Linked DNA regions of Symmachiella macrocystis. Each later gene encodes a partner of the first gene's protein in a complex. Links are inferred from orthologs where the notes say so. Each region holds a gene or a part of one and is shown on either strand. Other genes may lie near its edges.

Region 1 (6,770 bases):
CTGTTTGGGACCCCGTTCCAACTGGCTTTGTGCGCTTTCGAACTTCAAATGCAATTGGTGTAGTTCGCTCAAACTATGGGTAGTCGCTGCCATCGTAATCGGTCTCCGACGTTGAACGTCGCGGCTGGGATTGAAATTTGAACCACGGGTGATGCTTGTTTGAAAAGCTAAAAATCACGGATGGCTAATGCACAACAATTTGTTGCAAAACGGGTCGATCGTTTTTCGCCCCGGTGGAGTTTCGCCCCACAAGAGTTTCGCCCCACAGGAGCCGAGGGTTCTCCGGGAAACGACTTCTATTACATAATAACGGAACTGGTCCTGTTCAGCACGTCACAAAAAAAGGCCGGTCAAAAATGACCGGCCCTGAATCGTTTATTCCCCAGCGACTCCCGTCGCCAGGCTGTCTAAAAAGCCTTTTAACTGTTTACTACGCACCGGATGTTGCAGTTTGCGAACCGCCTTGGCTTCGATTTGTCGAACCCGCTCGCGGGTGACCTTGAAGATTCGGCCTACCTCTTCCAACGTATAGGTGTACCCATCGCCTAAACCGTATCGCAATTTGATGATTTCACGCTCGCGATAGGTCAACGTCCGTAGCACATAGTCGATCTTATCCTTCAACATCTCCTGCGTCGCAGCGTTGACCGGATTATCAACAGCGTCGTCCTCGATGAAATCGCCGAAATAGCTATCTTCGCTTTCGCCAACCGGTCGATCCAGACTGATCGGGTGCCGCGAGATTTTCAGGACACGACGCGTCTCTTCCAGGCTGATTTCAGCTGCTTCAGCCGTTTCCTCAATCGTCGGTTCGCGGCCGTTCTCCTGCAATAACGTCTTGCTGACTTTGCGGAGTTTGGACATCGTCTCGATCATATGCACCGGAATCCGAATCGTACGGGCTTGATCGGCAATGGCGCGGGTGATCGCCTGGCGAATCCACCATGTGGCGTACGTCGAAAACTTGTAACCACGGCGATATTCATATTTATCGACCGCCCGCATCAAGCCGGTATTTCCTTCTTGGATCAAATCCAAGAAGCTCAAGCCGCGGTTGCGGTATTTCTTGGCGATCGAAACCACCAACCGCAAGTTCCCGCCCGACAATTGCCGCATGGCCAATTCGTACGCGCCGAACCGCTCTTGAATATTCCGCATCCGCTTCCGCAGACTCCGCGGCGTCTCCAAAGTCATGTTCATCAGATCCTGCAACTCTTTCTGCAGGTTAGCCCGTTCGTCTTTGGCCGTCTTGAGGTTGCGGATGCTGTAAATCTGCTTTTCGATGTCGATCATCCGCCGGCAGATTTGTTCCAGCCGCTTCAGCGACGGTTGCAACCGCTGCGTCCGCAAACTCAACTCCTCGATCAGCGTCGCCATTTTGCGCCGTCGGATCTTCAGTCGTTCATCCGCCTCACGGCGAACTTTCTGCGACGCCGATTCATCGGTGGCAATCGCAAAATCCTCGATGGTTTTCCGCCGCAATTCTTCAAGCGTGGCGAGATTGTACGGCATGCGACCGAGGATCTGCGTCTTCTCCAAGCCTTCGGTGACCGAGACTTTAATCGTGCGGTCAAAGGGCAACTGCCCTTGGTGGACCTTCGTCAAAATATCGAGCGAGGTCTTCAGCGCATAATCGCTTTCCAGCAATTGCCGACGAAAACGACGGCGGGTGACCTCAATTTTTTTGGCCAGCGCGATTTCCTCGGGTCGCGTGAGCAGCGGGATTTCGCCCATTTGCGTCAGATACATCCGTACCGGATCGTCGATCCGCCGCGATTGTTCTTCATCCGACTTTTTGCCACGCGTGGCCCGAGCGCGCTTCTTCTTCGGATTGCCGACCGCCGGTTGCTCGTCGTTGATGATGTCCAGCCCGATCTCCTCTAAAGACATCAACAAGTTGTCGAGCTTTTCGGGATTCACGGCTTCGTCGGGAAGGTAGTCATTGACCTGTGAGAAGGTCAAATAACCTTGCTGCTTCCCTTGTTCCACCAAAACTTTTAGGTTTTCATCGAGTCTGTGCACAGAGAGTCCTCCGCGATATTCAAGCCAACTTGTTCTTGACTGCGCGTTTCTTGTTGTATTCAGAAAGCCGGCGTAACATCGCCGCTGTTTCATCATTTAGTCCGCCACCCGACTGTTGGACCTGCTCGCGCAATTGGCCGGACATCTCCACCGCGTCGGTCGTGTGACGCTCGCGTAGGCAGGCCAAAGTTTGTTCCAGCAGATCCGCGCCGATTCCTTTTCGGCGGGCTTCCTCATCCAATGAGACAGCGATTCCTTTCAAGGCGGAGTCCTCCAACTCAGCCATCACGCGGTGAAAGGTCAGTTCCTCTCCCGCATCCATAAGTCCATAACAACAGGCCAAAAGTTTTCGTAATTGCGGGTCCTGTAATTCCTCGCAATCAAAGTCGTCCCGCAATCGTCCGACCACCGAGGGATGGGCCATGACGATCTGCAATAGTTCATGTTCCAAGTATACGTCACGGCGCGATAGTGATTTCCGTGGCAGTGAAACTGTATCGTGCGCTGGTCCGTCGTGCCGTATAGCGTCCGCACCGTCACGGTTTCGTTGCCGGTCAGCGGCCCGTCGGCGAATATCGCTCAGACGTTGTCTGACCGCATGTTCCTTCAGTCCCAACCGTTGGACCAGCGACCCTAAAATCAAATCCTCTCGATTCCGCCATTTTCCTGCATCAGCACCGCCGGTGTGCGGCACAGTCGCCAGGACCTCCAGCATTTCGTCTAGTACGCGATCTTTGGCGTCGATTGAGTCTACGCCATAACGAGCCACTGCTCTTCTGAATTTATGCTGCCAAGCCTCCGGGGCTTGTTCGACGTCTTTCGTAAAAGCGGCCGCTCCATGAGTGGCCAAAAAGTCCGCCGGATCCATGCCGGCGGGCAATGTCATGATTCTTAGATCCACCTCTTGTGCCAAAAACTTGGTCAAGGCACGTTCCGCCGCGTTTTGGCCGGCATCGTCACCGTCGTAGACCAAGACTACCTTACGGGCAAAACGCTTCAGGTTCGTCACATGTGTTTCGGTGAGGGCAGTTCCCAATGTGCCGACAACGTTCATCTGGCCGTGCTGATGTGTGGTAATGCAATCCGTGTACCCTTCCACGACAACCACCGTGTCGGTCTTGCTAATTGCGTCGCGAGCATGATCGAAACCGTAGAGCAGACGGCTTTTAGTGAAGATGATGCTCTCTAAACTATTAAAATATTTCGGGGCATTTTCACGCGTCTCTCCCGGAAGAATACGTCCTCCAAATGCAACAGGGCGGCGTTGCATGTCGCGAATCGGAAACATCACCCGATCTACGAAATAATCATAATAACCGCGTCCCCCATCCCGCTGGGCAGCCAGTTTGGCAGCGGTCAAAACATCTAAGCCAAACTTGCCCCGTGCTCGCTGAATCAACCACTCCCAATCGTTGGGATGATAACCCAAGTGATAAGCGTCGATGACATCGGCAGTGAAACCGCGCGAATTCAAATAATCCCGCGCCTTAGCCGCCTGCGGGCTTTCCAATAGACATTCATGAAATTGCTGCTCAGCCCAAGCAACCACTTCGAACAATTGACTCTTACTGGTTCCGTCTTGATTCTGGCTGCCGCGTTGATAGGTGCGAGGCATTTCGATGTTGGCCCGGGTGGCCAACAGTTCAATCGCTTCGCGAAATTCGACCCGTTCGCTTTGCATCACAAATTCAAAGCAATCGCCGCCCGTATTACAGGACCAACACTTAAACGATTGCCGCTCAGGATAGACGCGCAGCGAAGGATTACGATCATCATGAAAAGGACACAGCCCCACGAACTCATGTCCGCCGCGCCGCGACTCGAGCGAAACGCCTTCGCCGATCAGGCTGACGATGTCCGTTCTGGAACGGACCAGTTCTTTGAATTCTTCGGAAGACTGGCGGGGCACCAACGACTCCTGCGGTAGCGACGTATTATGCGGCTGGGACGAATGAAAACAGTGATAATTCTTCGTGTCAAATCCAAGGATTCGACGCTGCAGATGGCCCGTCCGTGTTTTCGCCTCCGCGAAGCTGTTGAGACGTGTCTCCCGTCTGAGAGAAGTCTACCTGCTGGATGGCGATCGTCAAGAAAATCGTGACCCAGTTACGATGTTTGGCGGAGGCGCAACTCTTTAACTGTCAAAGCCTTGATGAAATTCTCCAAATCACAAGCCGGGCACAACGGGATTTGTTTCACCAACCGGTGAATTCCAGTCGATCCAGCCTGTTTACCCGAACTGCCTGATCCGTTCCGAACGAGATCGGCCTCTCTATCGTTAGCTCTCTCGGGGATCACATAAATCCCCGGCAATTTCCCGGATAGGGGCCGACTCAAACGCGAATTTCGCATACGAGCCGACCTGAGAGCGCGACCGAAATCATAAGCCACAAAAAACAGCCCGCAACCCCAATTCAGGGCACGGACCGTTGATTTTTTGCTGATCGAGACCACTCCTAAACCGACGGCTTTGCCGTCGCAGGGATGCGTCATTTTGGCTGTTTAGTAACGCGAACCAGATGGTCGTGGTCAATATATACGACTTCGCTAGTTTTATTACGACTCATAAATCGAATCGGCCAGTCGGATTGGCGTTGCAAATCGAAGTACGCTGTGCACTTGTACCTTTGCTTGTGCATTTGAGCGTGGCCAACCAAAGGATAAAATTTCACCGGACCGACCGAGGGGCCAGATGGTTCTATCACGACACGCAAATTTTTGACCACCGCCGACGCTGCGAACGGTGGAACATCACCCCGGTCCTTGAGTTGCTTGCTCACCTCCGTAAGAACCTCCTCAACCGTCGGGGGATTGTTAACCGCAGTGGGAAAGAGCAACGTGGCTTCGTCGGGCAATTTGGGTTTGGGCGGTTCAAGACGCGTGATGACAAACTCGATCCGCCGCTTAGCCTTTTTGTTGTCGTCCTTGTCGTAAAAGGGAACTGAAAATGTCCTTCCGAGCTGGACCTTCTCCACAACGTTGAGTGACTTCGTATAAATGTGGGTGAATTCCCGAGTGACCACTCCGTCATCATCAGGAAAGAGCCCCTTGTTCATTTCGGGCGAGTCGTCAATGCGCGCAATGAACGCAACGAATTCGTCGTCGAGTTGACGCACCTTCACCTGCCGCAGGGCGCGGTCCTTCAAGATTTGTCGCCCCATCACGGGATCGGCGTCACGGACAGGGACTGGCTGCTCTGCGCCAACCGTGATTGTTCCTTCTTCGTTCTCGCGAAGAACAATCTGTGGTGAAAAAACGGCGTGTTCCTTGCCGTTTTCGTCCTGTGCAAGCATGCGGCAAGCGACCTTGTAAAGGCGTTTCTCATTAATATCGTCTACTTTACCGTTTTTCGTAAGCAACTGGGTCTCGGTGTATGGCTGTGACTCACGGTCGACTACCCTCGGCTTCTGCGGGTCAGCTACTTTTTCCTCCGCCACCACCCACGGCGAGACCGCTAGCACCGTCAAACCGACGGCCGCCAACACACCGCGCATCTTCCACGACAACTGTGGGGACACTCCTTTGTCCAGAATCATTGCAAATCTCCGTTTCAGTGAACGGCCTGGCCCGAATGTAGTTGCCGACGCTGGCAACTGCGGGCGAGCGCCTGATAAAAAGTCGATCGTTTGTAATAGCGCCGCGGCATAGTCGCGGCTGTGGTTGGGGAAGCGGTCGACCACGGCGGCGTCGCAACACTGCTCGGCCGCTTGCTCCAAGCCCCGCCGACCCGACCAGACCACCGGATGCCACCAATACAGAGCAGTCACACAGAGCACCAACCGCCGCGTCCAATGGTCGCGACGCTGCAAGTGAGCCAGTTCGTGCGCAAAAATTCCGTCGATCTGAGTAGGCGTCAGCTGGTTTAGCAGTTCTGCCGGCAGAAGAATCACCGGGCAGCCATCAATCCGCCACAACAGCGGCGAGACCTGCGCGTGAATGACACGGACATCCGGCACCGTCGACACGCTAAACACCATTGCTAAACGCCGCACCTGTTGCTGCAGTGACGCTGGCGCGAGCGCGGTCAGGCGAGCAATCCGATGGAAACGCCAGGCCCGTATGCTCAATAACAGTAACCACGCGCATGCCCCGGCGATCCAAAGGGCGACTATTCCTTCAGCTAGATGATCGCGCCAGCGAAAGCCCTCAGGCTGTGGAGCTACAGCAAGTCGTGGTGCCTCGCTTGTTGCGGCGATAGCCAAGGGGGCGGGCGCTACATGCTCACTGATGGTGGTTTCCATCGGCGCAGGGATTACAGCCGAAGAGGTGCTGATGACCTGGGGAGCCGGTAGGATTTCGAGGGGCACCGTCACGAGCGGCGGGGTGATCAATTTCAAAAACACCAACAACCACAGTCCATGCTCAATCGCCGGACGACGGCACAGCCGCGCAAACAGGGCGACGCCGATTGCCAGCACCGTTGCCAACACGGCGTTGGCAAGCACGATCTCGAACAAGGTTTGCAGCATGGGTTGTCTCCATCCATCCTTGGCGTTAGCGGATCGCTCTATTTAGCATCGTCAATCATTTTTTTGAGTAGTTCACGTTCGCGTTTTTTCAGCCGCACGTTGTTGGTCAAGTGCAGTAGCAGCGGCGTCAATGATCCGTCGCACAGTTTTTGGGCGACCTGCTCCAGCTGTTCACCGATTAAATCGTCGCGGGCGATGCTGGGTGAGAATTGGTGGGCGGACTGGCTGCGATCGCGGCTGACGCAGCCTTTGTCCTCCAACCGCTGCAACAATTTTTGC
Region 2 (6,607 bases), 1.7 Mb from region 1 along the record:
CGATGGCGGCGGGGGGGGTGGCGGTCGTAGCGGCGGCGGCGGAGGCTACAGCGGGAGCAGCAGCCAATCCGGTTACGGCGGCGGTGATCCCGGTTCACAGGCTCCACCACAAGGCGACGACTTTGGTCCTCCCTCCGGTGGTGGTGGCAACGTTCCGGACGATGAGGTGCCGTTCTAGGGCCGAATTGATCCCAGCCAGACAAATCGTCACTCAGTGACACGGCCCGCGGCGATTGAGACGCAGTGCCACATCGACACAACAGACAATCCACAAATTTTTGAAGATTACCATACGGGAAATTGACACTATGTCCAAAAAACGTCTCCATGCCATGCGTTCGGGCGTGCCCAAAGGGAATGCCGAACTGCTGTTGGCCGAGGATGTACCTGCACTCGGAAAGCAGGGGGAAATCGTACGCGTCAAGTCAGGTTACGCTCGCAACTATCTGGTTCCGCAGGGACTGGCCACGATCGCCACCGACGAAAACAAGCGGATGGTCGAACGTCACCGCATTCGATTAGCCGAACTGCAAAAAGATCGCATCAAGTCGATCCGCAACTTGGCCGAACAGCTCAGCGAATACAGCGTGACGCTCGAAGCCAACGCCAATCCCGAAGGGCATCTGTACGGATCGATCACCGCTCCGGAAATCAGCAAAGCCCTCAAAGCGGCCAAATACGATATCTCCCCCGAACAGGTCCGCCTCGAAGGCCCGCTCAAAGAAATCGGCATGTACACGGTGAAAATCCACCTGCACACCGATGTCGAAACCGACGTCAAGGTGTGGGTCGTCCCGACGTCATCGACTTGAGACGTCGCGGCTTCCTGAATTCACAGGCACAATCGAAATCCCCGTAGCCGTTTTGGCTGGCGGGGATTTTGTTTGCGCGGCTCGAGATAACAAGCAGAATGCATTAACCACCAAACCCCGTAGGTCCGGCTGTGCCGGACGAATCCGGGTGCGAATTTATATCAATCGTACAACGTGATGTTGCGGTGGCTTTTTGATTAGTTCCGGCCGGTAGAACCGGCCCTGCGGAGGACGTGGGTCCGTTCCCAGTTCTAGCTGGCCTTACTCACCAACGGTTGCGTCAATGCTATGAAATCTGGGCTGGTTTGATGTCTCGCATGCCCAATTTACGGGATAGACTCCACGACGCACCCAGCGATGAAAGCTTGACCATGGCCATTCGCTTGGGCACTCTACCAATCCATGCTTTACAGGATTGAAGTGGATATAGTCGAAATGGCTCTGGAAATCATCTTCTGATTCAATCGTGTGCTCCCAAAACTTGGTTTGCCAAATACCGCGTCTCCCATCCCGTTTTTTCCCCGCCGAAGTAGTCTGTTCCCGCCCGTCAACAGAAAGCCAATTCTTCGTGAATTCCTTTTTGATCCATGCCCAGCGCTTCGGGTAATTGCTATCACCGGTTGGCAAAGTCCAGATCGCGTGTAAATGATCGGGTAGTAAGACGATCGCATTCACTTCAAACGGCCACGACTGGCAGCACCGACGAATACAATCGCCAAACATCACTCTAGCATTTTGTGAACGGAATAATGGAGCGCGATATTCCGTTACGAGTGTAAAGAAAAACGTTCCTCCAGGGACGTGAGCGCGACGCCAGTTGGGCATGATGCGGCCTGACCTCCAACCAGAATTTCCGGCTGTGCGCATTTAACATGTGACTGCTAAATCGCGTAGGTCCGGCTGTGCCGGACGAAACCGGATATGAATAGACGTTAATCGTACATCGTGTTATTGCGGCAACGTTTTGAATAGTTCCGGCCGGTAAAACCGGCCCTACGGCTAAATGCGCTCCCACGTCACGGCAACAACCCCAGCGTCTCCTCAAATCCGCACACCAAATTGAAATTCTGCACCGCTACGCCCGCTGCTCCTTTGATCAGATTGTCGGTGCAGCTGAAGATGATTGCGTTGTCCCCAACGCGGCGGACGGTGATGTCGCAGAAATTGCTGCCGGTGACGTCTTTTGTGGCCGGCAGATGTTCGACGATGCGGACGAACGGTTTGTCGCTGTAATACTTCCGCATCACGTCCAGCAATTCATCTTCGGTGATCGCGCTTTTGAGTTTCGTATAGATCGAGCACAAGATACCGCGGTCCATGGGCATCAGGTGCGGGGTGAAGACCACGTCGACCTTGCAACCGCCGACTTCACTGAGAATCTGGTTAATCTCCGGCGTGTGGCGGTGGCGACCCACGGAGTAGGCGGCGACGCTTTCATTGCATTCGGGGTACAAGGTCGTCAATTTTGGTCCACGACCTGCTCCGGAAATACCGCTCTTCGCATCGATGAAAATACCCGTCGGTTCGATGTGCCCCCCGGCGATCAGCGGCGCGAGTCCGAGTATCGACGTGCTCGTATAACAGCCCGGATTGGCGACTAATTCTGATCCGGGAATGCGGTCGCTCCAAATCTCGGGCAAACCGTACACCGTGTTTCCCAGTCGCGTGGGATCGGTATGGACCTCGCCGTACCATTGTTCATAAACGCCTGGATCATTCAGGCGATAATCGGCGCTGAGGTCGACCACCTTGCAGCCACCAGCCAGCAATTGCGGAATGACCTCCATGCTCGCCTTATGGGGCAGTGCACAAAAAACGACGTCGGCTTTTTCGCAGATTTCATCCGTCGTCAGATTGTCGCAAGTCAGGTCCAACCGGCCGTGCAAACTGGGGTGAATGGTTTGGACGTGCGGACTTCCCTCCTGCCGTGTGGTGAGGGCGGTGATCTCCACTTCGGGGTGAGCAAGTAGGATTTTGATCAACTCCAGGGCGGCGTAACCCGTCGCACCGAGAATGGCGACTTTTACCATGAGGGAACTTCCCAAAAAATCAATGACTTGCAGAATGAAAGCGCAGGGGGACGAATCCGTATATTTTACGGGACACCCGTTAGCGAACAAGGGTTCAGCGCTGTGTTAAAACCCGCCCATATCGTCGTCACCGAAATACCCGCCGTCCGGTTCGGCCATATGGCTGTAATCGACGAATCGCATCGACTCTTTTTGCCAGGTCAGGTCCACGATTCCGGTGGGACCACTACGGTGTTTGGCCACAACGACTTCCGCTTTGCCGGGCGAATCCTCGGGGTCGTAGGCGTCCGGACGATGCAAGAACATGACAATGTCGGCATCTTGTTCGATCGCTCCACTTTCCCGCAAGTCCGCCAAGCGAGGCCGCTTATCCTCTCGCAATTCGACGCCACGGTTGAGCTGTGCCAAGGCGATGACGGGGACATGAATTTCTTTAGCCAGGAATTTCAGCCGCCGTGTAATCAGTGAAATCTGTTGTTCCCGCGGCGCGCGTTTGTCTTCCGGTTCGATCAATTGCAGATAATCGATAATGATTAAGCTGATATTCTGCTTGCGTTTGAGGCGACGGGCGATGGCGCCGATTTCCGACATATTGCGACCCGGTTTGTCGTCGATGTACATCGGCATGCCGCCCAACTCCGACGAGGCTTCCATCACGCGATCGTATTCGCCATCGTCGAGGTCGCCTTTGCGCATTTTGTGCCCGTCCAGCTTGGCGGTGATGCATAAAAGCCGTTCGGCCAATTCTAGATTAGACTGTTCCAGGCTAAAAATCAGCACGCCCCCTTCAGGGATTGTACCGTAGGGTAACTCTTCGCCGCGTTTTACATATTCGTCGCGCAAGCGATCACGAGCTTGGCGGGCGACAGCTTCGGCGATGTTCACCACAAACGCGGTTTTTCCCATACTGGGCCGTGCAGCGAGAATCACCAATTCCGAGGGTTGGAATCCGTTTGTTTGGTTATCGAGATCCGAAAAGCCAGTGCTCAGGCCGCTGATGCTCCCCTCTTTTTCCCGCCTCTGTTGAATGCGGTCGAACGCATCCATCAGAATATCCTTGAGCACCATGTTGTCGGTGTTTTCCTGCTGTTCGACGATTTGAAAAATCGTCTGTTCCGCCTTGGTGAGGATGTCGACCGTATCCTGAGAACTGTCGTAGCTTTCACTGAGAATATCGGTGCAGGCGTAAATCAGGTTCCGCAAGATGCCTTTGTCGCGGACAATTTGTGCGTAGTATTTTGCGTGGGCTGCGTGCGGGACGGTGTTGAGGATTTCGCTCAGATGTCCGACACCGCCGACCTCGTCGAGCTGGTCGGTCCGTTGCAGATGTTCGGCGACTGTGACGACGTCGATCCCGCGATTGCCCGATTCGTGCATGCGATAGATCGCATCGCAAATCTGCATGTGGGCTTTTACGTAAAAGTGATCGGGCGTCACCAACTCGACGACTTCGTCGATCACGTCGTTGACCAGTAACATACTACCCAACAAGCTTTTTTCCGCCTCAATATCCTGCGGGGGCAGGCGATCGGCTTCGTTGGTTTTTGGCGTGACAGTTGCCATGAAATATCCTCCCTGAATTGCCAAAAGCACTTTGCATTAATGCATTTAGCACGTTGTTGACTACTGAGGCCGCACGGCCGAGGTTGCCACGGAAGCTGTCGGAAATGCACGGCGGAGAGGTCCTGTTATGACCGGTCAACAGAGCGATAGCAAGTCCACAAATAACGTTGTCGCAACCTGTTGTCCGGACGCGTGATAGTGCAGCGGCTGGTACTCGATCATTGCCCGATGGTGGCCTTCGAAGGAGAATTGTGATGGCCAAACCAGCGATTGAGCAGTCGTGTATGCCGTTTCTGCCGAAGCAGCGTTTGTCCGGCGAAGTTCGGGTAAAAATCGAAGTTGTGGGCCGCGAGATGGCGAAGGCGGAGCGGATTCCTTAGCATGGAGGCAAATGAACTCTCACCTTGCCTGGGAAATGTCTAATGCAGCGCGTTTTCGGATCAACTCTTGCCTGTCTGGTTTTGGCAATTCCGCTGATGGGTTGGATCACATCTCCAGGCCCAGTGCGTGCAGATGATTCCGTTGATTCGCCGGCAAAACAAAAATTGCCGCGCATCGCTGCTGTGGTCACTGAATATCGACATAACTCCCATGCCGACGTCATTGTCAGCCAGTTGATGCAGACCAAGACTCTCGATGGAAAAGGCGAGTTTCCCAAACTACAACTCGTTTCGCTGTATACCGATCAAGTCCCCGAAAATGACACGAGTCGCCGATTGGCCAAAGAACATGGCGTGCCGGTTTTCGAGACAATCGAAGGAGCTCTCACGCTGGGAACGGGGGAACTTGCCGTCGATGGCATTTTGTTGATCGCTGAGCATGGTCAATATCCGAAGTCCGACACCGGACAGACGATCTATCCCAAGAAACGACTGTTTGCTGAAGTTCGCAAAGTCTTTGAAAGCAGCGGTCGGGTAGTCCCGATTTTTCATGACAAGCATGTCGCCGACAATTGGGCCGACGCCAAAGAGATCTATGATGCGACGCAGCGGCTCAAGATCCCCTTCATGGCGGGGTCTTCATTGCCCGGTTTGTGGCGGTATCCTCCGGCGAACACCAAACGAGGGGCAAAGCTGAAAGAGATCGTCGCCGTCTCTTACGGTTCACTCGACGCGTATGGTTTTCACGCCTTGGAAATGGTGCAATGCCTGGCCGAACGCCGTCAGGGGGGCGAGACCGGCATCGAATCGGTCTATTGCCTAGAAGACGATGCGGTGTGGGAAGCCGGTGAGCAGGGCGTGTATGATCAAGAATTGTTTCGCGCCGCCTTGTCCCGCCAAAAAGCACGTCCGATTTCTCCCGACCAAGACATGCGAGAATTGGTTCCGCACCCGGTGCTCTTTGTGATCGACTATCGCGATGGATTGCGGGCGAGTGTGCTGCAACTCAATCCCGCGCTGCAAGGGTGGTCGGTTGCGTGGCGCGAGGCGGACAGTGACGAAATCACCTCGACATTATTTTGGACGCAAGAAGCCCGTCCGTTCGCACACTTCAATTTTTTGTTGGAGGGGGCGGAGAAAATGTTTCATACTGGCCAACCGACCTGGCCCGCTGAGCGGACCTTGGTTACTAGCGGTGCGTTGGACGCGTTGCTAATTTCTAAGTTACAAGGGGGTAAACCGGTAGAGACCCCCTACTTGGATATTGATTACATGACCGAATGGGATTGGCAACAACCGCGCAATCCGCCGCCAGGTCGTCCGATCATGTCTCAGTAAAATCGAACGATTCCTATTCGTTTTTCTTACGGTCCGCATGATGTCCCGACCGTCAAAATAGAGATAACCTCCAAAAAGTATTATTCCCGAATCTCGGACTGAAGGCGTTGTCATTATGAGTTCTCAACCGACACTTGGCCGTGTGGATTCCATGGACCAGTTTCGCGGCTTTACCGTGCTGAGCATGTTCATTGTGAATTTCGCTCACTTCCAAGCCATCAGTCCGTTTTGGAAACATAACGACAACTACGTCACGTTCGCTGACTGGATCATGCCGGGATTTATCTTCGCTGTCGGATTCTCCTATCGGTTGACGATCCTGAAACGCCTGGAGAAGTTCAGTGCGATGACAACGTATTCGACATACTTTCGCCGCTCACTCGCGTTGATTTTGGTGTCGTTGATGTTGTACGGCTTTGGAGGCGATTTTAAACGCTGGAGCGATTTCAGCGCAGAGGAAACCATCCAAGTGACCAACGCCGAA

The links.
Region 2: the proteins of dnaG (region 1) and dnaB are in contact, whole or in part, in a crystal structure (PDB 2R6A), measured with the Geobacillus stearothermophilus proteins. The link is inferred for Symmachiella macrocystis from one-to-one orthologs. Residues at the interface, in WP_049624496.1 of Geobacillus stearothermophilus: Lys456, Leu457, Leu458, Pro459, Ala460, Asn463, Ala464, Leu467, Leu535, Leu536, Ile537, Ala538, Gln544, Glu545, Asp548, Tyr549, His552; in WP_033016901.1 of Geobacillus stearothermophilus: Ser13, Glu15, Ala16, Gln18, Glu91, Leu92, Asp94, Ala95, Val96, Pro97, Thr98, Ala99, Ala100, Asn101, Tyr104, Tyr105, Ile108.

Annotation. Positions count from the first base shown.
Region 1 is NZ_SJPP01000001.1:1,844,678-1,851,447, forward strand. The notes cover bases 1,487-4,476. They hold dnaG (DNA primase), read right to left. Parts: upstream 3,932-4,476; coding sequence 2,042-3,931; downstream 1,487-2,041. Other genes in these bases: rpoD (RNA polymerase sigma factor RpoD), read right to left, coding at 1,487-2,022. Also shown: CA54_RS07135 (zinc ribbon domain-containing protein), read right to left, coding at 1-93; more of rpoD, read right to left, coding at 376-1,486; CA54_RS07150 (M56 family metallopeptidase), read right to left, coding at 4,512-6,491; CA54_RS07155 (BlaI/MecI/CopY family transcriptional regulator), read right to left, coding at 6,530-6,770. UniProt on the Escherichia coli protein: RNA polymerase that catalyzes the synthesis of short RNA molecules used as primers for DNA polymerase during DNA replication.
Region 2 is NZ_SJPP01000001.1:3,542,799-3,549,405, forward strand. The notes cover bases 2,177-5,003. They hold dnaB (replicative DNA helicase), read right to left. Parts: upstream 4,406-5,003; coding sequence 2,948-4,405; downstream 2,177-2,947. Other genes in these bases: argC (N-acetyl-gamma-glutamyl-phosphate reductase), read right to left, coding at 2,177-2,842; CA54_RS30015 (hypothetical protein), read left to right, coding at 4,660-4,785; CA54_RS13755 (hypothetical protein), read left to right, coding at 4,828-5,003. Also shown: ssb (single-stranded DNA-binding protein), read left to right, coding at 1-178; rplI (50S ribosomal protein L9), read left to right, coding at 309-812; CA54_RS13740 (REP-associated tyrosine transposase), read right to left, coding at 1,074-1,637; more of argC, read right to left, coding at 1,829-2,176; more of CA54_RS13755, read left to right, coding at 5,004-6,123; CA54_RS13760 (hypothetical protein), read left to right, coding at 6,239-6,607. UniProt on the Escherichia coli protein: The main replicative DNA helicase, it participates in initiation and elongation during chromosome replication. Travels ahead of the DNA replisome, separating dsDNA into templates for DNA synthesis.